3 regions of the Mesorhizobium japonicum MAFF 303099 genome follow, and region 3 is predicted to be linked to each of the others. Evidence: predicted binding sites of a transcription regulator. Region 3 holds the regulator's gene; each other region holds the start of a gene.
What was found. The regulator PhoB, encoded in region 3, activates phosphate uptake and scavenging genes when phosphate is short. The targets are predictions, from matches to a motif close to TGTCATNNANCTGTCAT.

Region 1 (8,020 bases), 1.7 Mb from region 3:
GGCAGGTCGATGCGGCGTCGGAAAAGCTTGGCCGGAGGTCTCCTGGCGCATCTCGGTCTAACCATGTTCTCAAAGCTTCCGGAATGGGCTATTGATCGCGGGGGCGTGGGGCCCGCATTCCTATCAGATCTTGCGAATAGCCGGGGGGGTCATGTCCGATAGTCCGCTGTTTTCCGAGCGCCTGAACCGGCGCGCGTTTCTCGGTGCGTCCGCTTTGGGCGCGGCCTCGATGGCTCTTTCGGCGTGCACCACGACGGAGGTGGTGACGCCGCCACCGGTGGCCGCGGCGCCACCCGATGCGGCGTTCGGCGATACCGCAACCATGTACGCGGCGCGCACCGACGAGGGCTATCAACTGCCGGCGATCCCGGTGGCCAAGCTCGATCCGAAGTTCGTGCGCCAGATCGTGGCCGACCCGACCGGAGAGAAACCCGGCACCATCGTCGTCGATGTCTCCGAGCATTTCCTCTATCTGGTGCGCGATGGCGGCAAGGCCATCCGCTACGGCGTCAGCCTCGGCAAGGCCGGCTTCGGCTGGACTGGCAGCGCCGTGGTCCAGGCGCGGAAGAAGTGGCCGGTGTGGACGCCGCCGCCGGAAATGATCCAACGCCGGCCGGAACTGGCGAAATTCAAGGACGGCATGCCGCCAGGCCCGCAAAGCCCGCTCGGCGCCCGCGCGCTCTATCTGTTCCGCGACGGCAAGGACACGATGTACCGGCTGCACGGCACGCCGGAGTGGGATTCCATCGGCAAGAACGCCTCGTCGGGCTGTGTGCGCTTCATGAACCAGGACATCATCGACCTCTACAGCCGCGTCAACGGTCCCGCGCAGGTCTTCGTGCGGCCGAACCTGTCCGCCGCCGGCAAGATCATGGCCGTGTCGAGCAGGACGGCCGAGCCGATCGATGCCGGCGTGCCGAAGGACGCGGAGTTCTTGAAGTAGGCTTTCAGAATCTCAGGCGGACGCGCCAAGCGCGCCCGCCTGGATGACGGTCTTACTTCTTGGCGAGGTCGGGAAGCGTGACCTGATAGACCAGTAAGATGGTGTCGACATTGGCGCCGTCATCGGCCTTGTAGGGGGCGCCGACCTGGAAACCGTCCTGGGCGAGGAAGTCGTTGTCATTGGCGACGAACAAGAAATAGTCGTCGGGCAGCTTCGGATCGAGCACGCTGGCCAGCGACATCGCTTCCCACTTCTCCGAGAGATTGTTGTCGTCGTTCGGGGCGCCATTGTGCAGGCCGAAGCGATTGAGCTGCGTATTGTCGTTGATGTCGATGAACGGCGTCAGCTTGGCCGGCGTCACCGACGGATCAAGCACGCCCTTGGGCGCGACCGGCTTGTCGGCGGCGTCGAAAGGGCCGCCCGCGATGTCGGTCGCGGCCGAAACGTCGACGACGAAGATCTGGCGCAGAAGCGAGGTGTCGCCCTTGACGCCCTGGCCGTTGCCGCTGTCGCGCGCCAGCATCAGGAAGGACGTGTCCGACAGCGCCACGATCTCGCTTTGCGCGGCGACCTTGGTCTTGCCTTTGGCGTCCTTGAACACCGGCAGCGGCACGACATATTCATGCGCCAGCTTGAGATGGGCGAGGTCGGAGGCGTCATAGACCAGCGCCCTGGTGTTCTGCCGGGTCGAGCCTGAATCTCCGCCATCCTGCCGGGTCGCCGACTGCAGCACGGCAATCAGGAACTTGCCGTCCGGCGTCATCGCCATGCCTTCCAGGCCCTGGTTGTTTTGGCGGCCGGTCTCGGGATCCTTCGGGTCGGGCTCGGCGGCACCGGGGCCAGGATTGTCCGAGGAGAAGTTCGGCGCGCCCTTGCGCATCGGCACCAGCGCCGCCGGCGGCTGGGTCGCCGACAGCAGGCGGCCCTGCGCCGAGAAGCGGTAGATGTTGGGGCCATATTCGTCGGAGATGAACATCGAGCCGTCGGGCAGCCGCACGATCGCCTCGTTGTCGAGGGCGAGCTTGCCATTGGTGGCGGCGGGCAACATCGGCATATCGCCGGCGGCGGCGCGTACATCCGACAGCGGATCGAGGCCGGTGGCGTCGGCGCCCTTGTCGTCGGTCAGAAGCATGGTGTCGGCAAGCGTCGCCTTGACTTCGGTCTGTTCCTGGCCAGCGGCGCCAGGTGCGGCCGGGGTAAATTCGATGCCGATGGTGTTGAGGCGCGGCCGGTAGTCGGTGGTGCCGGCGACATTGTAGCCACGATCCGGCAGCAGCCAGAGCGAACCCTTGTAGGTGCCCGCATCATGCGTCCAGCCCGATGTGTCGATCGCCATGCCGGAACCCGAGCCGAACGTCTCGCCGAATTTGTCGCGCTGCGCGGCTGGGATGCGGCCGACGCCGACCAGGCCCTTGTTGACGAGGCCGCCGACGGTCGCGGTGCTGTCGGCGAGCGCTGGCGACAAGGCAGTGAACAAGGCCAGCGCGACGCCGAGCGAGGCGGTTCGGTGCAGGTGTTTCATGGATGATCCTCTTTGTGACAGATGTGCCGGAGCGGCCGAAGAGCGAAAAAGCTTAAAGAGGCGGTACATCGATGATGCCGCGCGCCGCCCCCCGAAAGCGATCTACGGCGCGAACATGATGCTTGCGTGACAGTGCGGCATGTCCGCCCGCTGGCGCGTTCACAAGCCGGAAAAAACACGCGGCGGGGCGGAAGAATGGATCATCCCCACGCATCCGTCCGAGCCTGCAAGCGCAGTACTGGACACTTATGTCTAGTGCGTATATGGTGCGCTTCTGACAGACCGGGAGGGAAGCCTTGAAGTCGCACTACCGTGCAGTCGTCATCGGGGGCGGGGTGGTCGGTGCCTCGGTGCTCTACCATCTGACGCGGTTCGGCTGGCCTGACGTGGCACTGATCGAGCGTGCCGAACTGACCGCCGGTTCGACCTGGCATGCGGCAGCCGGGTTTCATGCGCTCAACGCCGATCCCAACGTCGCGGCTCTGCAGGATTACACCATCAAGCTCTACCGCGAGATCGAGGCCGAATCCGGCTGGAATATCGGCCTGCACATGACCGGTGGCGTCAACATGGCCAGCGATCCCCAGCGCTGGGAATGGTTGAAATCGGCCTGGGCGGTATTCCAGTCGGTCGGCATCGAAACCGCCAGGCTGGTGACCCCTGACGAGATCAAGGAAATCTGTCCGATCGTCGACGTCACTGGCGTGCTTGGTGGTCTCTACGATGCCAATGAGGGTCATCTCGACCCCTATGGCACGACGCATGCCTATGCGGGTGCCGCCAAGAAGCGCGGCGCCGACGTGATCCTGCGCAACCGTGTCGTCGAGTTGAAGTCTCGCGCGGACGGCCATTGGGACGTCGTCACGGAGCAGGGCACCATCATCGCCGAGCATGTCGTCAACGCCGGCGGGCTGTGGGCCAAGCAGCTCGGCCGCATGGCCGGCGTCGACCTGCCGGTGACGCCGATGGAGCACCATTATTTCGTCACCGAGGACATTCCGGAGATCGCCGCTCTCGACCGGGAGCTCGGCCTTGCGGTCGATCTCGACGGCTTTTCCTACCTGCGCCAGGAGCGCAAAGGCGTGCTGCTCGGCGTCTACGAGCAGAACCCCAAGCATTGGAACATGGACGGCGCGCCATGGGACTACGGCATCGAGCTGATCCCGGAGGACATAGACCGCATCAGCCCGGAACTCGCCAAGGCGCATGAGCGCTTTCCCTGCCTGGCGAGCGCCGGCATCCGCAAATGGGTCAACGGCGCCTTCACCTTTACCCCCGACGGCAATCCGATCGTGGGACCGGTGCGCGGCCTGAAAAACTACTGGGTCGCCTGCGGCGTCATGGCCGGCTTCAGTCAGGGCGGCGGCGTCGGCAAATCGCTGGCCGAATGGATGATCCATGGCGAGCCGCAGGCGGACATTTTCGGCATGGACATTGCGCGCTACGGCGCCTTCGCCGCCAACCGCGAATATCTCAGACAAACGACGCGGCAATTCTATGCGCGCCGTTTCGTCATGACTTTCCCCAATGAGCGGCTGCCGGCGGGCCGGCCCTTGAAACGCCCCGGCGCCTATGACGGCATGAGTGCGGCGGGCTGCGAATGGACGGCGTCGTGGGGGCTGGAAATCCCGGCCTATTTCGCGCCGATGGGCTTTCGCGAGAACACCACGCTCAAGCGCTCCAACGCCTTCGACATCGTCGGCGATGAAGCGCTGCAGGTCCGGCGCGCCGCCGGTCTCGTCGATATCTCGGCCTATGCGCGCTATTCCGTGTCGGGGCCAAGTGCGCGGGCATGGCTCGACCGGCTGCTGGCCTGCAGGCTGCCTAAGGCGGGACAGGCGCGGCTGGCGCCGATGCTCGGGCCGGATGGACGGCTGAAGGGCGACCTCACCGTGATCAACTGGGGCGACGGCGACTATTGGCTGATGGGCTCCTACTATCTCAGGGAATTCCACATGCGCTGGTTCGAGACCCGGGCAGGAGAGGGCGTCACCGTCACCGACATCTCGGACGCGACGGGCGGCTTCCTGCTGACCGGGCCGAATGCGCGCAAAATCCTGGAACGTACGACGCATCAGGATGTCTCCAGTGCGGCGCTGCCCTTCATGGCCTGCGGCGCGTTCGACATCGGCATGGTGCAGGCACGGCTTGCCCGCCTGTCCATCGCGGGCGAGCTGGGCTTCGAGATCAACTGCCCCGTGACCATGCATGCCGCGCTGCGTGAGACGCTGCTCGCCGCCGGCGAGGATCTCGGGCTGGCCGAGATCGGCTACTACGCGCTCAACTCGCTAAGGCTGGAGAAAAGCTTCGGCATCTGGTCGCGCGAATTCACGCAGGGTTACACGTCACGCCAGACCGGCCTCGACCGCTTTATTGCCTTCGACAAGGGCGATTTCGTTGGCCGCGAGGCGGCGCTGAAGGAGCGCGATACCGGCACCGCGCAACGGATCGTGACGTTGGAGATCAATGCGCTCGATGCCGACGCCAGCGGCTTCGAGCCGGTCTGGCGTGACGGCCGCCGCGTCGGCTTCGTCACTTCGGGCGGCTTTGGCTACACGATCGGCAGAAGCGTCGCGCTGGCGTTGGTGGACGGCGATTTTGCCGAGGAGGGTACGGCGCTTTCGGTGCACATTGTCGGCGTCGAACGGCCGGCTCGCGTCATCGCGGCGTCACCCTACGATCCCTCGGGCAAGGCGATGCGGCAATGAGGAGGATTTTGCGATGATCGATGACGCGGCACGAGACATGAGGCGCGAGCGCCGGCGTGGACGCACGGGCGAAGCCGGCAGCGAAAGCAGCCGCCGGCCCAACTACCGGTCGCTGAAGAACCCGTTCCTGCCGCAGCCGATCTTTTCGGATGACCAGGTGGCTTCCATCCACGACACGGCGCTGCGCGTGCTGGAGGAGCTCGGCATCAAGGTGCTGTTGCCGCAGGCGCGGGAGATCTTCGCTCGCGCCGGTGCGCTTGTGGACCCGGACACTGACATGGTGCGCATCGGCCGCGACATCGTGGCCGCGGCACTGGCCTCGGCGCCAAAATCAATTCCAGCGCTGGCGGGCGACCGCAGTCGCGATCTTTTGCTCGAACTCGGCTCGATGACGTTCCTCGCCGGCGCAGGCGCGCCTAACGTCACCGATCTCGAACGCGGCCGCCGGCCGGGAACGCTCGGCGCCTTCGAGGAATTGACCAAGCTCATCCAGCATTTCGACGTACTGCACATGCTTTGCCCCTGCATCGAGCCGCAGGATGTCGACAACCGTTTTCGCCACTATGCGGTCAACCGCGCGCAGCTGACGCAGTCCGACAAGTTCCCCTTTGTCTTCGCGCGCGGCACGCCGCAGGTCGAGGATGGGTTTGAGATGATCCGGCTGGCGCGCGGGCAGTCAGAGGATGAATTCCGCGCCGGCGCCCATTGCTACACCATCATCAACACCAACTCACCGCGCCAGCTCGACATTCCGATGGCGCAAGGCATCATCGACTTCGCCCGCGCCGGGCAGGTCCTGGTCATCACGCCGTTCTGCCTGGCAGGCGCGATGGCGCCGATCACGGTCGCCGGCGCGCTGACGCTGCAGCATGCCGAGGCGCTGGCCGGTCTGGCATTGGCGCAGATCGTGCGACCGGGCGCACCCGTGCTTTACGGCTCCTTCTCCTCCAATGTCGACATGAAGTCGGGCGCTCCGGCGTTCGGCACGCCCGAACACGTCAAGGCCACACTGGGAGCCGGCCAATTGGCTCGCTTCATCGGCCTTCCCTGGCGTTCGGGCGCCGGCAGTGCCGCTAACATTTCCGATGCGCAGGCAGCCCATGAGTCGCAGTTCGCCCTTTGGGGCTCGGTGCTTGCCGGCGCCACCGTGTGCATCCACGCCGCGGGCTGGCTGGAGGGTGGCCTGAGCGTCTCGTTCGAGAAGCTGATCACCGACATCGAGGCGGTGCAGTCGATTGCCGAGCTTTGCGCGGCAACGCCTGGCGACGAAGACGCGATCGGTTTCGAGGCCATCGCCGAAGTGCAGCCTGGCGGGCATTTCTTCTCGGCCAGCCACACGATGGCGCGCTACCGCACCGCATTCTATGAGCCACTGGTGGCCGACTGGTCGAATTTCGGCAACTGGACGCAAAGCGGATCAAAGACCGCCAGCGAGCGCGCTACCGGCATCTGGAAACGCATCCTTGCCGATTTCGAGCCGCCAGCTTCGGCTGCCGCCACCGCCGGAGTGCTCGACGAATTCATCGCGCGGCGCACCGAAGAGGGCGGCGCGCCACCGGTGTCGTGAGCGGCGAGCTTTCGCGCGAGACACCTGGCCTTGCCGCGACTTTCGCGGCGTGATCGGTGCCGGGGTCATTGGCAAGCGGTGCACGCCGTGCAGAAATGCGCTTCATGCGCGAAGCCCTGATCGCCTTGGTGATTTTCCTGTGCCTGGCGGCGGCGCCGCTGGTCAGCATGGCGATCTGGCCGAGGCTGCCGGCCAGACATCGCGACGACGACACGAACAATGTGGTGCGGCTCGCCGCCAATTTGTTCGGCGTCATGACCTCGTTGGTGCTCGGCCTGATGATCAACTCGGCCAAGAACACCTTCGAATCGATCGATCACAATGTGCACGCCTATGCGACGGAGATGATCCTGCTCGACAGGACATTGCGCCAGTACGGTGCGGATGCCGACATGGTGCGCCAGCCGCTGGTCGCCTATGTGCCGCGGGTGGCGGCCGGCTCGCTGCAGGCCAGCGAAACGCCTATCGTGTCCAACCAGCTGTCCGAACATCTTTTGACGGAGATCGGCACGCGGCTGAACGCGCTGACGCTGTCCGATGCGACGCATAGCCCGCTGTTGCAGGATGCGCGTCAGCGCCTGCAGAAAGTGCTGGAAATGCGCTGGGTGCTGATCGAACAGTCGGAGGGTGCGATCCCCTGGCCGCTGATTGCCATGCTGGTTGCGTGGCTGGCGCTGATCTTCGCCAGTTTCGGGTTCAGGGCGCCGAAGAATGCGATCACGCTTGCGACCTACGTCGTGTCGGCCGCGCTCATCGCCGGGGCGATCTACCTGATCCTCGACATGGACGTGCCGTTCTCCGGACCGATCCAGATTTCGCCGGCACCGCTGGAGCGTGCGCTGGCGGAATTGCAACGGTGATGCGGAACCGGTGACGCTTCCAGGCATTCATGGGTACGGCCGGGCTTTGTCGCCTTAGCGGCCATCGAGGGGAGGACGACATGGGTTTCGACCAGTATCACGAACCGCCTGAAGAGCTGTCGCAGAAGGTGCGGACCTTTGCGCGCATGATCACGTCGCTGATCGAGGAGGCGGAAGCGATCGGCTGGTACGAACAGCGCATCTCGGTGGAGAAGGATCCGCAGGCGCGGGCCATCATGCAGAACGCGCAAGGCGAGGAGTTCAAGCATTTCGGCATGGACCTGGAATTCCTGCTACGCCAGAAGAAGGATTGGCGGGCGGAATTGAAGGAAATCCTGTTCACGACGGGCGATATCGTCAAGGCTGGCGAGCGGGGCGAGAAGAAGGTGGATTGATCGCCTGCGCCATCAATCGCTGTCG
Region 2 (8,020 bases), 3.1 Mb from region 3:
CAAGCACATTGCCGCCGACGCCGTCCGGAATGTTGTGGCGGATGACGCTGGTGATGCAAGGCAGCAAGCCGCCGAGCGCCAGACCCATCAGGAAGCGCAACCCGATCAGTTGCCAGCCATTGGTGACGAAGGCTTGGGGAATGAGCAGCAGGGCCGAGACGGCCAGCGCCCCGACGACGACGTTCCAGTGGCCGACGCGGTCAGCGAGCTTGCCGAGCCAGGACGCCGACAGGATGGTGCCCAGCGCTGCCGCCGACATCACGACGCCGGCGACCATCGTCACCCGGCTCTGATCCTCGATGAGCTGCTGCACATAGACGGTGATGATCGGCTCGATCGACATGTTGGCGAAGGCCAGCAGCATGCCGGTTATCAACATGGCCACGACCGGGCGCTTGTCCGGAATCCGTGACCAGCCGCTTTTCGGCCTGGCGCCCTTTTCCGCCTTTACCGGCTTGGGGCGCGGGGTCTCCTTGATGAGGAAGGTCGTTGCCAGGAAGGCCAGGAAAATGACCCCGCCGGACAGAAGGAAGGTGGCGCGAATGCCGATCACTGGGGGCAGCGCACCGCCCATCAGGGGGCCGACCAGCGAGCCGGCCGTTATCCCCGCCGACAGGACGCCCAGCGCCCAGCCGGAACGGTCCTTGGGCGTCTGCATGGCCACCAATATGGTCGACCCCGAGGAATAGCCGCCGGCAAAGCCGATCAGCAGGCGCAGCAGCACCAATTGCCAGACCGTCTCGACCATGCCGGTCAGCGACATGCAGATCGCCATGCCGAAGCTGGCGCGCACCAGCATCACCTTGCGGCCATAGCGGTCGCCCAGCCGCCCCCACAACGGCGCGACCAAGGCCGCGGCGAAGAAGGTGGCGCCATAGGCGATGCCGGACCATTGCACGATGGCGGCGTGACCCTGCGCGCCGAGCTGTTCCACATAAAGCGGCAGGAAGGGCAACAGCAGGGTCATGGCGATGAGCGTGCTGAACGAGCCAGCGAAACAGACGGCGAGATTGCGCCGCCAGTGGATGTTGTAGCCGCTCTGTTGCGTGTCTTCCTGTGTCATGCCCTGCCTGCTCGATATCAGCGCTTGTTGCGGATACCATTTTGGGATACCAAACTGGTATCCGTCATGAACTCCAACCCGGCTGCTGTCAATGCGGCTTCGGAACAAGGAAACGCTATGTCGCAGATGCAGAATGTCGAACGGCAGTTGCGCGAGATGATCCTGGGGCTCGAGATCGGCCCAGGCGAGAAATTGACCGAGCGTTGGATCGAAGGCCGCTTCGGCGCTTCGCGCACGCCGGTCAGGGCAGCGCTGCTGCGGCTGGAGACCGAGGGGCTGGTGGGCAGGGATGGCCGCGGCTGGACGGTATCGCCCATCAACCTTGCCGAGCTCGAGCAGATCGCGGTCTACCGCGAAGCGGTCGAGGTCGCGGCGGTGCGGCTGACATGCATGCATGCCGAAAGCAGCGCCATCGACGTCATCGAGGCGATGCTCGATTCCTGCGACCAGAATACGCCGCGCGAGGAGTGGCATCGTGTCGGCATGGATTTTCACATCGAGCTGGCGCGCCTGTCGGGCAACGAATTCCTGTTCAGGGCCGTGCGTGATGCCATGACGCGCCTGTCCCGCGCCCGCTGGCTGGAGGTGCGTGACGAAGCGGCCCTTGGTCGCGCCTGGGCCGAACACCGCGCCATTCTGGCCGCGGCACGCCTTGGCGATGCCGATGAGGCGGCCCGCCTGCTTTGTGCCCACATCGTCGGCAGCCGCGACCGGCTGGTGACGTCGCTCGCCAACGACCGACGCGGCCTTCGCGCCAGGGGATTTGCCGTCGTGGCTGCTTAGCACCTGTGTGGGGCAGGGCGCTCGCCGGCAAAAACCGGCGGCGCCTGATGCCAAGCGCACTTTCGGCCTCGCTTCACGGACGCCGATGGCGTAAGAGCGGCGATGGAAAACAACCGATTTGAAACACCCGTGACCGTCAAGTCCGTCACGGCGGGAAGCACTCAGCTCTTGCGCACGGCCCGCGAGGCATCCGAATACCTGCTCAACAGCTGGCCCGGCAAGCGCAGTCCCAAGCATCGCGCGGCGCTGCAGGCCTGCCACGATGCGCTGGCCGGCGACAAGCCGGCCATGAACGCGCGGCGCGCCTTTATCGCTGCGGCGCGCGAAGTGGACGTTTTTGTCAGCGACAAGGCCCCTGCCTGACGCAGAGCCATAGACTGGATTGAGGCAAGGCCCGCATATGCGGGCCTTTTGCCGTCATTCCGCCGTTTCGTTTTCGATCTCTGCCTCGGGCTTGGAACGTTCGCGCGCGGCAACCTTGGCCGCCAGCTTTTCGGCCTTCTTCGCCGCCTTTTGCCGGTCGCGTTCCTTGCGTTCCTGATCGTAGTTTGGTGCTCGCGCCATATCGGTTCCTTTTGACCTGCCTTGCGGCTCTGACCTTGCCTAGGAGCATTAGCCGTCAAACACAACAGCTGAAACGACAGTGCGCGTGCGCGGCCCCGGAGATCCGTGGGGGCTTGCCAGATCGGCGCCATAATGATGTAGGAAACGCGGGGCGCCAGCGTATTTGAGAGCTGCCCGTTTGTTTTTGACCAAGTGAGTCATGGCCACAATTGCGCGGACGTCGGCAAGGGTTTTCTACTATGCGCGAAACGTCGTGCGCGATGTCATTCCACAAGCCCTGTTCCGCCGCAGGCTGGCCACTCGCCTCGAACAGGCCATGCTTTCCGACGAGGCAGCGCGCCGGCGGCTGAATTACTACAACAAGCTGCAGGATGGTTTCGCGCCAAGCGCCAATGCGGTGCGCATCAGCAAACTGCCCTTCACGCCGACCATGTACTATTACGACCTGAAGGAATTCGCCCGCTATTTCGACCCCGGATTGCTCATCGACGTCGAATTCGGCGACGTCAGGGACGTGCCGAAGGTGCCGACGATCGTCAAGGATCGGCCGATCCGTGATGACGACCAGAACGCGGTCATCATGAAGCTCGACAAGTTCCGTCACTTCCAGATGCCGGCTGACACCATCCCGTTCGCCAACAAACTGCCTTTGGTGGTCTGGCGCGGCGACCTCAACAATCCGATCAGGACACGGTTTCTGCAAGCGGTGCGCGACCTGCCATTCTGCGATGCCGGCTCGCACAAGCCGAACGCACCGGCCGAATACGCCAAGCCCTTTCTCAGCATCAGCCAGCACCAGCGCTACCGCTACATCGTCTCGCTCGAGGGCAATGACGTGGCGACCAACCTTAAATGGATCCTGAACTCGAAGTCGCTTTGCCTGATGCCGCCGCCGACATACGAGACATGGTTCGCGGAGCAGCAGCTCGAGGCCAATGTCCACTATGTGCCGCTCGATCCGGATTTCGCCGATCTCGGCGAAAAGGTGCGCTATTTCGAACGCCATCCGGCGCAGGCAGAGCGCATCATTGCCGGGGCCAATGCCTATTGCCGGAAATTCTCCAATGAGCGAGCCGAGCAGGCGATCTCCCTGCTCGTGCTCTACAAATATTTCGTGCTCAGCGGCCAGATCGAACCGGATCCCGAACTCTGGCGCTTTATCGAGGGCTAGCGCGCCTCGGCCTGATGGTCAGATGACGCTGCGATCGAGAACCATGTCGGCAGGGCCGAAGCGATCCTTTGCCGTCAATTGCTGGTGCCAATACGGGTAGAGCACGGGCGGCCGGCTGACCGCGTCGAGGCGCTGGCGTTCCTCAGGGCTGAGCGCCAGGCTTGCGGCCGCGAGATTGTCCTTGAGCTGGGCATCGTTGCGGGCGCCGATCACCAGCGAGGAGACGGCGGGGCGGCCGAGCAGCCAGGCCAGTGCCACCTGAGCGGCCGATACGCCGCGAGCCTTGCCGATCTCGACCAGCACATCGACGATCCGCCAGAGCCGGTCCTCGTCGCGGATCGGCGGCTCGGACCAGCCAGCGAGTTGTCGTGCGGTCGGGCTGTCGCGGTGGTATTTGCCGGACAGCAGGCCGCCGGCGAGCGGGCTCCAGACCAGCACGCCCAGTCCCTGGTCGACCGAGATCGGCAGCAGTTCATATTCCGCCTCTCGCGCCTCCAGCGTGTAGTGGATTTGCTGGGTGACGAAGCGCTGCTGGTGGCGGCTGTCGCTGATCGAGAGCGCCTTCATCACCTGCCAGCCGGACCAGTTGGAGCAGCCGATATAGCGCACCTTGCCCTGGTTGACCAAAGTGTCGAGCGCCGCGACCGTTTCCTCCACCGGGGTAAGCCCGTCCCACTGGTGGACGAAATAGATGTCGATGACGTCGGTCTTCAGCCGCTTCAGGCTCTTCTCGCATTCGCGGATCAGGTGGTGGCGCGACAGGCCTTCGTCGTTCGGTCCACTGCCGATCCGCATGCGCGCCTTGGAGGCGATCAGCACGTCGTTCCTGCGCTTGCCGCCGAGCGCCTCGCCGATGATTTCCTCCGACAGGCCGTTGGAATAGACATTGGCGGTGTCGATGAGGTTGATGCCGGCGTCGATGCACATGTCGATCATGCGCCTGGCTTCGCCAAGATCGCTGTTGCCGACCGCGGCGAAGGGCCCGGTGCCGCCGAAGGTCATGGTGCCCAAAGTCAGTGTCGAAACCTTCAGGCCCGAACGGCCAAGGGTGCGGTATTCCATGTCAGTCCTCGCGATTGTGTTGAATTGGGGGCGGGGCCGAAGGGCAGCCCGCAATGCGACTGGGGATTTGTAGGACAATTCGGCCGGCTTGTCGCCATGCCATGGTGATGGATCGATTGGACAGAGCGGACGCCGCGCGGCCGCTATATCGCGCCCGGGCTGCAATAAAACCGTCACTGCCGGTCTATATTGAAGTCGGCTCAGGTGTTTCCCTTCCAGGCTGCTGGCCAGCAATTTGGGGCGCCGTATGGGAACCGACAGGGCTTGCAAGCGGAGCAGTGCAAATGACTGAGCTAAGACAGAATTCTCCCGCCAAGGACTGGCTCGAAGCCGAGCTCGCCGACACGCTCGACGAAGATTATGAGCTCGAAATGTCGGAGCCGGCGCTGTCGATGGAGATCGCCAAGATCTACAAGAACGCGCATCCGCCTTCGATCGACCGCATGCAATATTTTCGCGACCTGATCACCCTGCAGTCCGAATTGATCAAGCTGCAGTCCTGGGTCGCCTACCACAAGAAGAAGCTGGTGGTGATTTTCGAGGGTCGTGACTCCGCCGGCAAGGGCGGCGTCATCAAGCGCATAACCCAGCGGCTCAACCCGCGCATCTGCCGTGTCGTGGCGCTGCCGGCGCCGACCGAACGCGAGAAGTCGCAATGGTATTTCCAGCGCTATGTCCCGCATCTGCCGGCAGGCGGCGAGATCGTGCTGTTCGACCGCTCCTGGTACAACCGCTCCGGCGTCGAGCGGGTGATGGGCTTTGCCGATGCCGGCCAGGTCGAGGAATTTTTCCGCGACGTCCCCGAGTTCGAGCGCATGCTGGTGCGCTCAGGCATCACCGTGGTCAAATACTGGTTCTCGATCACCGACGAGGAACAACAGATGCGCTTCCTGATGCGCATCCATGACCCGATGAAGCAGTGGAAACTGTCGCCGATGGATCTGCAGTCGCGCGTGCGCTGGGAGCAGTACACCAAGGCCAAGGAAGAAACCTTCGCCCGTACCAACATTCCCGAGGCGCCCTGGTTCATCGTCGAGGGCAATGACAAGAAGCGGGCGCGGCTGAACTGCATCGATCATCTGCTCAAGCAGATGCCGTATGAAGAGGTGCCGCACGAGGAGATCACGCTGCCGGAACGCGTCTTCAATCCCGAATACGAGCGCCAGACGCTGCCGCGCGAACTGTACGTGCCGGAAAAGTATTGAGGCGGATGAAGCTGCGATCTCCCCCCACGTGGGGGGAGATTACGCTCCCCACCTAACCCCGCTTGATCACCACATGCGTGGCAAGCGCAGTCGCCACCTGCTCGCTGCATTGATATCCAAGCTTCAACATATCCAGGCCGGCGAAGAGGTGCTCGCCCTCGCCAAGCAGCACCGGCGAGATTGCCAGATGCATCTCGTCGATCAAGCTCTCCTGCAGATATTGCCGGATGGTGGCGACGCCGCCGCCGATCCGCACGTCCTTGCCGCCGGCGGCCGCCTTTGCCTGCTCGAGCGCCGAATGGATGCCGTCGGTCACAAAATAGAAGGTCGTGCCGCCTTCCATCGTGATGGGTGCCCGCGCGTGGTGCGTCAGCACGAAAACCGGCACATGGTAGGGAGGGTTGTCGCCCCACCAGCCTTTCCAGCTGTCGTCAGGCCATTCGCCGCGGATCGGCCCGAACATGTTGCGGCCGAGGATCCAGGCGCCGACATTTTCGAAACTGCGCGCGGCGAACGCCTCGTTGATGTCGGTGGTGCCGCCATCTTGCCCGAGCACCATCTTACGGAAAGTGCGGGTGCCGACAAACCACTTGTGCAAGGATTCCCCACCGATGCCGAGCGGATTTTGCAGATCCTGATCGGGGCCGGCGCCATAGCCGTCGAGCGATAGGGTGAATACGTTGACACGCAGCATGGACATAAAAGTCTCCTCGGTAACCAGTTGTATTTTGCAATCGGTTGTTGTTTAGCAAACCGATTGCGAATTGCAAGCGCTATTTTCCAAGGCGAAAGGACACGTGCCCGGACCTCGCCGCCAAGCGATGTCCGTATTGTTTCGTGGTGATCGGTTCGGATGATAACCGGCCGCTGGGACGGCCGCCGATCGCCCGACGGGTGAAGCGGGTCAGGAAGCATCCTCTGGAGGCATTCGCCATGCCTCCTGGCGACATGCGGGCTGCCGGCCGCCTCCGGCCGTGCGCGTATCATAGCCGCCGCTGCCTGTCTTTGTCTGCGGGAATTCGAAAGAACCGCCGACCGGTCGAAAGAGTGGTGACATCTACTGAAAGGCTTTGCCGGGGAGGCTACCCCTTCAGCATTTCGGCCACTTCGGGCGCGAAATAGGTCAAGATGCCGTCGCAGCCGGCGCGCTTGAAGGCGAGCAGCGATTCCAGCATCGCCTTCTCGCCGTCGATCCAGCCATTGGCGCCCGCCGCCTTGATCATCGAATATTCGCCCGACACCTGGTAGGCGAAGGTCGGCATCTGGAATTCGTCCTTCAGCCGGCGGATGATGTCGAGATAGGGCAGGCCGGGCTTGACCATCAGCATGTCGGCGCCCTCGGCGATGTCCTGCTCGGCCTCGCGCACCGCCTCGTCCGAATTGGCATGGTCGATGTAGTAGGTCTTCTTGTCGCCCTTGAGCAGGCCGGCGGTGCCGACGGCCTCGCGATAGGGGCCGTAGAAGGCCGAGGCGAACTTGGTCGCATAGGACATGATCGCCACGTCCTGAAAACCATTGGCGTCGAGCGCGTCGCGGATGGCGCCGATGCGGCCGTCCATCATGTCGGAAGGCGCGATGATGTCGGCGCCGGCCGCTGCCTGGATGACGGCCGCCGCCGCGACCTGTTCGACCGTTTCGTCGTTGACGATGATGCCGTCGCGCAGGATGCCGTCATGGCCGTGGCTGGTGAACGGGTCGAGCGCGGCGTCGGTGATGATGCCGATCCCGGGCACCGCGTCCTTGATCGCGCGCGTGGCGCGGTTGATGATGTTTTCCGGGTCGAGGATGTGCGAGCCGGTCTGGTCGCGTAAGGCCAGTTCGACATTGGGGAAGGTGGCGAGCGCCGGAATGCCGAGCTTGGCCGCGCGTTCAGCCTCCTTGACGGCAAGATCGACCGACAGGCGGAAGACGCCGGGCATGGCGGCGATCGGCTCGCGTACGTTCCTGCCCTCGACAACGAAAATCGGCCAGATCAGGTCGTCGACCGTAAGCCGGTTCTCCTGCACCAGGCGGCGCGACCAGTCGGCCTTGCGCATGCGGCGCAGGCGGCGGCTGCCGGTGACGTCGTCGACGCTGCGCGCGCCGGCCGGCTTTGTCGGGGTGAATTTGTTCATGGCCAATACTCCGGATCAGCGGGTTTTATCACGAGCCCCTGTCGCTGACCAATGCGAC
Region 3 (8,020 bases):
CCAGCCTGCCTGTCACCATCTTCCAGTTTGCTCTCAGTCCCTACGAGGAATGGCAGCAGCTGGCCTGGACCGGCGCACTCATCATCACATTGACGGTTCTCGCGCTCAGCATCTTTGCGCGCAGCCTGACCGGACGCAGAGAGGACAAATGAGCCAGATGTTGTCTCCAGACATGACGATCGCCGCCGAGGCGGTGACCAAGGCCAAGATCGAGGTCAAGAACCTCAACTTCTACTACGGCCAGTCGAAGGCGCTGAAGGATATCACGCTATCGCTGCCCGAGCGCAGCGTCACCGCCTTCATCGGCCCGTCGGGTTGCGGAAAGTCGACGCTGCTGCGCGTCTTCAACCGCATCTACGAGCTCTATCCCAAGCAGACCGCCGAGGGCCAGGTGCTGCTCGACGGCCAGAACGTTCTCGACCGTTCGCAGGACCTCAACCTGCTGCGCACCAAGATCGGCATGGTGTTCCAGAAGCCGACGCCGTTCCCGATGTCGATCTACGAAAACATCGCTTTCGGCGTCAGGCTCTACGAGAAGATCAGCAAGGCCGAGATGGACGGCCGTGTCGAGCAGGCGCTGAAGCGCGCGGCACTGTGGACCGAGGTCAAGGACAAGCTCAATGCCAGCGGCCTCAGCCTGTCGGGCGGCCAGCAGCAGCGGCTGTGCATCGCCCGCACCGTGGCGGTGAAGCCGGAGGTCATCCTGCTCGACGAGCCGGCCTCGGCGCTCGACCCGCTGTCGACCGCCAAGATCGAGGAACTGATCGACGAGCTGCAGGCCGACTACACGATCGTCATCGTCACCCACAACATGCAGCAGGCGGCGCGCGTGTCGAAGCAGACGGCCTTTATGTATCTGGGCGAACTGGTTGAATTCGACCGCACCGAGAAGATCTTCACGTCGCCTCGCGAGAAGCGCACGCAAGACTACATCACCGGCCGCTTCGGCTGATCGCACGCATACGAGGACCAGGATCATGGCCGAACACACAGTCGCAGCCTTCGACGAGGATCTCGGACAGATCAGCAGGCTGATCAGCGACATGGGCGACCTCGCCGGCTCGATGGTCGGCGGCGCCACCAAGGCGCTTCTGAATTCCGACAATGCTCTCGCTCAGCGCGTCGTCTCCGACGACGCCATCATGGATGCGCGCCAGCGCGAACTCGACGACCGCGCCATCACGCTGATCGCCAAGCGCCAGCCTATGGCCGACGACCTGCGCCATGTGGTCGGTTCGATCCGCATGGCTGGTGACCTCGAACGCATTGGCGACCTTGCCAAGAACATCGCCAAGCGGGTCGGCACTGTCGGCCTCAGCGCCACGCCGCGCGACCTGTCGCATTCCATCGACGCCATGGCGCAGCTGGTGCTGATCCAGGTGCAGGGCGTGATCGAGGAGTATGCGGCGCGCGATGCCGCGGCACTGGCGAAGCTGCGCGCCGACGACGAGCGCATCGACGTCAAATACACCTCGGTCTTCCGCGAATTGCTGACCTATATGATGGAAGATCCGCGCAACATCACGGCCTGCACGCATCTGTTGTTCTGCGCCAAGAATCTCGAACGCATCGGCGACCACGTGACCAATATCGCCGAGAATGCGTACTATGTCCTGACCGGCACGCAACTGCCCGCCAACCGTCCAAAACAGGACGAGACGGCGATGTCGGCGCCGGCGGCCTGAGCGCAGGGGTAACCAATCGATGATCGCACCACGCATCATGGTGGTGGAGGACGAGGAGCCGCTCGGCGTGCTCCTCCGCTACAATCTGGAATCGGAGGGTTACCAGGTCGAGGTGGTGACACGCGGCGACGAAGCCGAAATCCGCCTGCAGGAGAACGTGCCCGATCTCCTGGTGCTCGACTGGATGGTGCCGGCGGTGTCCGGCATCGAACTCTGCCGGCGCCTGCGGATGCGGCCCGAGACCGAGCGGCTGCCGATCATCATGCTGACCGCGCGGGGCGAGGAAAGCGACCGTGTGCGTGGGCTCTCCACCGGCGCCGACGACTATCTGGTCAAGCCGTTTTCGACGCCGGAATTCATGGCTCGCGTGAAGGCGCTGCTACGCCGCGCCAAGCCGGAAGTGCTGTCCAGCGTGCTCAAGGTCGGCGACATCGTGCTCGACCGTGAATCACACCGGGTCTATCGCAAAAAGAGCGAGATCCGGCTCGGGCCGACTGAATTCCGCCTGCTCGAATTCATGATGCGTCATCCCGGCCGCGTGTTCTCGCGCAGCCAGCTGCTCGACAATGTCTGGGGCGAGACGATCTACATCGACGAGCGCACCGTGGACGTGCATGTCGGCCGCCTGCGCAAGGCGGTCAACAATGGCCGCATGCCGGATGTTATCAGAACCATTCGTGGGGCGGGCTACGCGATCCGCGAGGATTGAGCACGACCTGAATCAGGCGACGTTTTTCTTCGCGGCAAGGCCTGCTTTCGTTTGCACGCCCGGCGCGAAAATCTCCTGGTCGACAAAGGTCAGCGCGCGCATGGCGCAACCTTCGCGGATCAGCGGCAGTTCGTTCGGTTCGGTGTCGAAGGAGATCGATTCCGAGTGCTGGCCACCGGCGGTCTGGGCGATCGCCTCGCGCAATGCCGGCTCGATCAGGTCGAAGGCGGCGGCGCTGACGCCGACCATGGCAACGGGTGCTGGATCGATCAGCGCAAACAGGCTGCCGAGGCCGTAGCCCAATGCCTCGCCGGCCTTGCGGTAGGCTTCGCGCTCGGGTCCGTCGCGTTCGCGCGCCGTCGCGGCCAGCGCCCGCATCTGCGCGTCGCTGACATCGGCCACCGGCTCGGTGTCCTCGCTGAGCTGCCTGGCGTTGCGCCAGATGGCATAATTGCCGGCATAGGCCTCGACGCAGCCGCGCCGCCCGCAGCGGCAGAGCGCGCCGCCCGGCCGATGGATCATGTGGCCGAACTCGCCGCCCGAGGAATGGGTGCCGGTGAACAGCTCGCCCTTCAGCACCAGCCCCATGCCGATGCCGTGCGACAAAAGGATGGCGATGAAGTCGTCGCGGTAGCGCTCGGGATCGCGCCAGCGCAGCGCCACGGCCATCATGTTGCAGTCGTTTTCCATGGTTGCGGGGATGCCGAACTCGGCTTCGAGTATGTCGGCGAAGGCGATATCGGTCTGCGGCGTGATCGGCGACCACAGCATCGCCCGGGCCTCGGTGTCGGTGATGCCCTGGATCGCCAGCGCGATGCGGGCGACGCTGCGCACGTCGATGTCGGGATCCTCGAGACGCCGCCTTACGATGGCCACGCACTCGCCGATCAGCGCCTCGCGCGACATGGTCAGCGTATCCAGCCGGCGCTGTTCTTCCGATATCACCTGGCCGGCATAATCGATGACGGCGACGGAGAGGAAGTTCAGCGACAGCACCACGGTCATCACTGCCGCGGCCTCCGGGTTAAGGCCGAGACCGACCTGCGGCCTGCCGCGTTTCAGCGCGCCGGCCTCGCTCGGCTTTCCCTCGGCCAGTATGCCTTCGCCGATCAGGTCGGAGGAAATCGCCGATATGGTCGAGTGGCTGAGGCCGGTGGTCGCGGCGATCTCGGTGCGCGAGGGCCGACCGGCCCGGCGCACGGCGGCAATCACCATGGCGCGGTTGCGCCGGCGCAGATCGTCGTGGCGGATTCCGACCGACATGTTTCTCACATCCTCCCCGTCGCCGCGGTTCTTCCGGTCCTCCCTCGAACGCTGCCGGCGACACGATCAAATACTGGCAGAAGCGGCCCGTCCTGTCATTTATTTATTCCGAGGCTCGAAAAAAATTCATAAGGACATCAAAATCCCTCAGAATCGTTGTTGACAGCGTTCCGGTGTTGGATCAGTGTTTTTTCGAGGCTCGAAAAAATAGAGCCTCTGTGCCGGCCTTCGGGCCAGTTTGGTCGCGCCATACGCGGCGCAGGGAGGAATATCATGAAGAGATTCACAGCCGCCATCCTGGCGGGTGTCGCCATGTCGCTGACGCTGGCGTCGGTCGCGCAGGCGAAGGACAAGGTCATCGGCGTTTCGTGGTCCAACTTCCAGGAAGAGCGCTGGAAGACCGACGAGGCCGCCATGAAGAAGGCCATCGAGGCCGCCGGCGACAAGTACATTTCCGCCGACGCGCAGTCCAATCCTGGCAAGCAGCTTACCGATGTCGAGAGCCTGATCTCGCAGGGCGCCAATTCGCTGATCATCCTGGCGCAGGATGCCTCGGCCATCGGCCCGGCCGTGCAGAAGGCGCTGGACGAAGGCATTCCGGTCGTCGGCTATGACCGCCTGATCGAGAACAAGGACGTCTTCTACCTGACCTTCGACAACAAGGAAGTCGGCCGCTTGCAGGCCAGCGCGGTGTTCAAGGCCAAGCCGGAAGGCAACTATGTCTTCATCAAGGGCTCGGGCGCCGATCCGAATGCCGACTTCCTGTTCGCGGGCTCGATGGAAGTGCTCAAGGCTGCCATCGACAGCGGCAAGATCAAGAATGTCGGCGAGGCCTATACGGACGGCTGGCTGCCCGCCAACGCCCAGAAGAACATGGAGCAGTTCCTGACCGCCAACGACAACAAGGTCGACGCGGTCGTCGCTGCCAATGACGGCACCGCCGGCGGCGTCGTCGCGGCGCTGACGGCGCAGGGTCTTGCCGGCACCGTGCCGGTCTCGGGTCAGGACGGCGACCATGCCGCGCTGAACCGCATCGCGCTCGGCACCCAGACCGTGTCGGTGTGGAAGGACGCGCGCGAACTCGGCAAGAACGCCGCCGAGATCGCCTCGCAGCTGGCCGACGGCAAGAAGATGGCTGACATCGCCGGTGTAAAGGACTTCACGACGCCTGGCGGCAACACCGTCAAGTCGCTGTTCCTGACCCCGGTCGCCATCACCAAGGACAATCTCAACGTCGTCATCGACGCCGGTTGGATCAAGAAGGACGAAGTCTGCGCGGGTGTCGCCGCCGGCAGCGTCGCAGCCTGCAAGTAAACGGCGCAATACCGTTCGATATCGACGCCGCGGCCCAAAAGCCGCGGCGTTTCTCAAGGGGCTTCCCGCTTCAAATGACCGCGGAAAGCAAATAGCATCCATGTTCGGTACCCGCGCCAGACGGTAAACCGGTGGGAGGATAGCATGACCGACACGACCTCTAATCAACCGGTCGGCAGCACTGCGGCGGACAGGGCGCGTGCATCCGAACTCAGCGCCGTCGGGCGGTTCCTCAAGGCTACCGAGCTCGATACGCGCATGCTCGGCATGGTCGGCGCGCTGCTGGTCATCTGGGTCGGCATCCATATCCTGTCGGGCGGGCTTTTCCTGACGCCGCGCAATCTGTGGAACCTGTCGGTGCAGACCTCGTCGGTCGCGATCATGGCGACCGGCATGGTGCTGGTCATCGTCATGCGCAACATCGACCTCTCGGTCGGATCCGTCGAAGGCGTGATCGGCATGATCATGGGCGTGGCGCAGGCTGAATTCCTCATCCGCGTCGTCGGTTTCCAGCTTGGAAATCCCTGGCTCTGGATCATCGCGCTGGCGGCCGGCGTGGTGCTTGGCCTCCTGATCGGCGCATTCCAGGGCTTCATCATCGCCTATATGGAGGTTCCGGCCTTCATCGTGACGCTGGGCGGCCTGCTGGTCTGGCGCGGCATGGCATGGCTGATCACCAGCGGCCGCACGGTCGCGCCGCTCGACACAACCTTCCAACTGATGGGCGGCGGACCACGCGGCTCGATCGGCGCCACCGCCAGCTGGATCGTCGGAATCGTCGCTTGCGCGGCTGTCGCCTTCGCGCTGCTCAACGGCCGGTCACAGCGCAAACGGTTCCACTTTCCACTGCGCCCGGTTTGGGCCGAGATTTTGCTTGGCGGGGTTGCCTGCGCCGCTATCCTTGGCGCCGTCTGGATCGCCAATTCCTATCCATGGCCGATCGGCATCGTGCGCCAGTATGCCCAGCAGAACGGCATTACCGTTCCCGAAGGCGGGCTGTACATCGCGCATGGCATTGCCATACCGGTGCTGATGGCGGTGGCCGTGGGCATTATCATGACGTTCATCACCAAGCGCACGCGTTTCGGCCGCTATGTTTTCGCCATTGGCGGCAATCCGGAGGCGGCCGAACTTGCCGGTATCAACACCCGCTGGGTGACCATGAAGGTTTTCATGATCATGGGCGTGCTGGCCGCGATCAGCGCGGCGATCTCTTCGGCCCGGCTCAACGCATCGACCAATGCGCTGGGCACGCTGGACGAGCTTCTGGTCATCGCCGCCGCCGTCATCGGCGGCACGTCGCTCGCCGGCGGCGCCGGCACGGTGATGGGCGCCATGCTGGGCGCGCTTCTGATGCAGTCATTGCAGTCGGGCATGGTGCTGCTCGGCATCGACTCGCCGCTGCAGAGCATCGTCGTCGGCGCCGTGCTGGTCATCGCGGTGTGGCTCGACACCGTCTATCGCAAGCGGGTTTAGGGGAGAAATGATCATGTCCGACAAAATCGCTCCCGCAACTGCCCCCACAACTGCGCCCTCTGGCACGCCGCTGATCGACATGCGCAACATCTCGATCGCCTTTGGGGGCATCCGCGCCGTCGACGATGCCTCGATCGATCTTTTCCCTGGCGAGGTCGTGGCGCTGCTCGGCCACAATGGCGCCGGCAAATCGACGCTGATCAAGATCCTGTCCGGTGCCTACAAGCGCGATGCCGGACAGATCTTTGTCAATGGCGAGGAGGCTTCGATCTCCAACCCGCGCGACGCCAAGAAATACGGCATCGAGACCATCTACCAGACGCTCGCCTTGGCCGACAATGTCGACGCCGCCGCCAATCTGTTCCTCGGCCGCGAGCTGATGACCGGCTGGGGCACGCTCGACGATGTTGCCATGGAGGCCGAGGCCCGCAAGGTGATGGGCCGGCTCAATCCGCGCTTCCAGCGGTTCAAGGAGCCGGTGATCAAGCTATCGGGCGGCCAGCGGCAGTCGGTGGCGATCGCACGCGCGATCCTGTTCAACGCCCGCATCCTGATCATGGACGAGCCGACGGCAGCCCTTGGTCCGCAGGAGACGGCGCAGGTCGGCGAACTGGTCAAGCAGCTGAAATCCGATGGCATCGGCATCTTCCTGATCAGCCACGACATCCACGATGTGTTCGAACTTGCCGACCGGGTCTGCGTGATGAAGAACGGCCAGGTCGTCGGCACCGCGCGCACCACCGATGTCACCCAGGACGAGGTGCTCGGCATGATCATTCTGGGCAAATGTCCTCCGGGCGCCATTCCCGGGCCGGGCGCGTTGAAGATCGCCGCCTGAGGCCTGCCGGCGGCCCGGTATGGGCTTGATCGGCATGGCCGGTTGCCGCTCACGTGATATGCCAGTGATCGCGATGGCTTGGCCTTGCCATTGTGTTGGCCTGACGACTTGCGCATAAAGGTCCGGTATTGCTCATGGGCCGCATCATCCGTTGAAGAAACTTTTTCCAATCGTCGCGTTCATCGCAGTAGCGCTGATCAGCATGACCATGGCAGGGTTCGCCTATTTCGCGACGCAGGAAGCCTCCCGCATCAAGTTCGAAGCTGCGGCCGACGACGCCCTCAACCGGATCGAGAGCCGTATCGACCTGCATCTGTCGCTGCTGCGATCCACACAGGCCCTGTTCGACGCCCGCAATGGCGATATCTCGCAGACCGAGTTCAAGGCGTTCTTCAACGCGCTGGATGTCGACAACAATTTCGCCGGCCTGCGCGGCATCGGTTTCCTCGGGCTGGTCAAGACAGGTGACGAGGCAGCGCTCGAACGCGACATCCTCCACAATTTTGGCGTCAGCCACCCGATCTATCCGGAAACCACGCAGCCCTGGCGCGCGCCCATCATGCTCTTCGAGCCGCTGGATCCGTCCAACCAGGCCAGCATCGGCTACGACATGTTCAGCGAACCGATGCGGCGCGCGGCAATCGAAAAGGCGATGGCCGACGACCAGCAGCACGCGAGCGGGCTGGTGCAGCTCGGCCAGGGCACCGGCGCGACACAGACCTTCCCCGGCTTCCT

Region 1: MAFF_RS07195 (esterase-like activity of phytase family protein) is a predicted target of PhoB. The motif match lies at 2,581-2,597, and genes of this name have one in related genera.
Region 2: ppk2 (polyphosphate kinase 2) is a predicted target of PhoB. The motif match lies at 4,804-4,820, and genes of this name have one in related genera.

The regions. Positions count from the first base shown of each region.
Region 1 covers NC_002678.2:1,255,087-1,263,106, reverse strand. Annotated here, with positions in the region: gene MAFF_RS07200 (L,D-transpeptidase) at 152-943, shown strand; gene MAFF_RS07195 (esterase-like activity of phytase family protein) at 996-2,465, opposite strand; gene MAFF_RS07190 (GcvT family protein) at 2,762-5,173, shown strand; gene MAFF_RS07185 (trimethylamine methyltransferase family protein) at 5,187-6,740, shown strand; gene MAFF_RS07180 (DUF4239 domain-containing protein) at 6,845-7,600, shown strand; gene MAFF_RS07175 (hypothetical protein) at 7,681-7,995, shown strand; gene MAFF_RS07170 (LacI family DNA-binding transcriptional regulator) at 8,008-8,020, opposite strand, start outside.
Region 2 covers NC_002678.2:6,886,579-6,894,598, forward strand. Annotated here, with positions in the region: gene MAFF_RS34055 (multidrug efflux MFS transporter) at 1-1,063, opposite strand, end outside; gene MAFF_RS34060 (GntR family transcriptional regulator) at 1,181-1,846, shown strand; gene MAFF_RS34065 (DUF982 domain-containing protein) at 1,949-2,209, shown strand; gene MAFF_RS40185 (hypothetical protein) at 2,264-2,410, opposite strand; gene MAFF_RS34070 (glycosyl transferase family 90) at 2,610-3,581, shown strand; gene MAFF_RS34075 (aldo/keto reductase) at 3,600-4,643, opposite strand; gene ppk2 (polyphosphate kinase 2) at 4,928-5,848, shown strand; gene MAFF_RS34085 (dihydrofolate reductase family protein) at 5,901-6,548, opposite strand; gene hemB (porphobilinogen synthase) at 6,931-7,962, opposite strand.
Region 3 covers NC_002678.2:2,988,773-2,996,792, reverse strand. Annotated here, with positions in the region: gene pstA (phosphate ABC transporter permease PstA) at 1-152, shown strand, start outside; gene pstB (phosphate ABC transporter ATP-binding protein PstB) at 149-952, shown strand; gene phoU (phosphate signaling complex protein PhoU) at 978-1,685, shown strand; gene phoB (phosphate regulon transcriptional regulator PhoB) at 1,705-2,394, shown strand; gene MAFF_RS15630 (ROK family protein) at 2,407-3,657, opposite strand; gene xylF (D-xylose ABC transporter substrate-binding protein) at 3,931-4,971, shown strand; gene MAFF_RS15620 (sugar ABC transporter permease) at 5,116-6,447, shown strand; gene MAFF_RS15615 (ATP-binding cassette domain-containing protein) at 6,461-7,285, shown strand; gene MAFF_RS15610 (CHASE domain-containing protein) at 7,437-8,020, shown strand, end outside.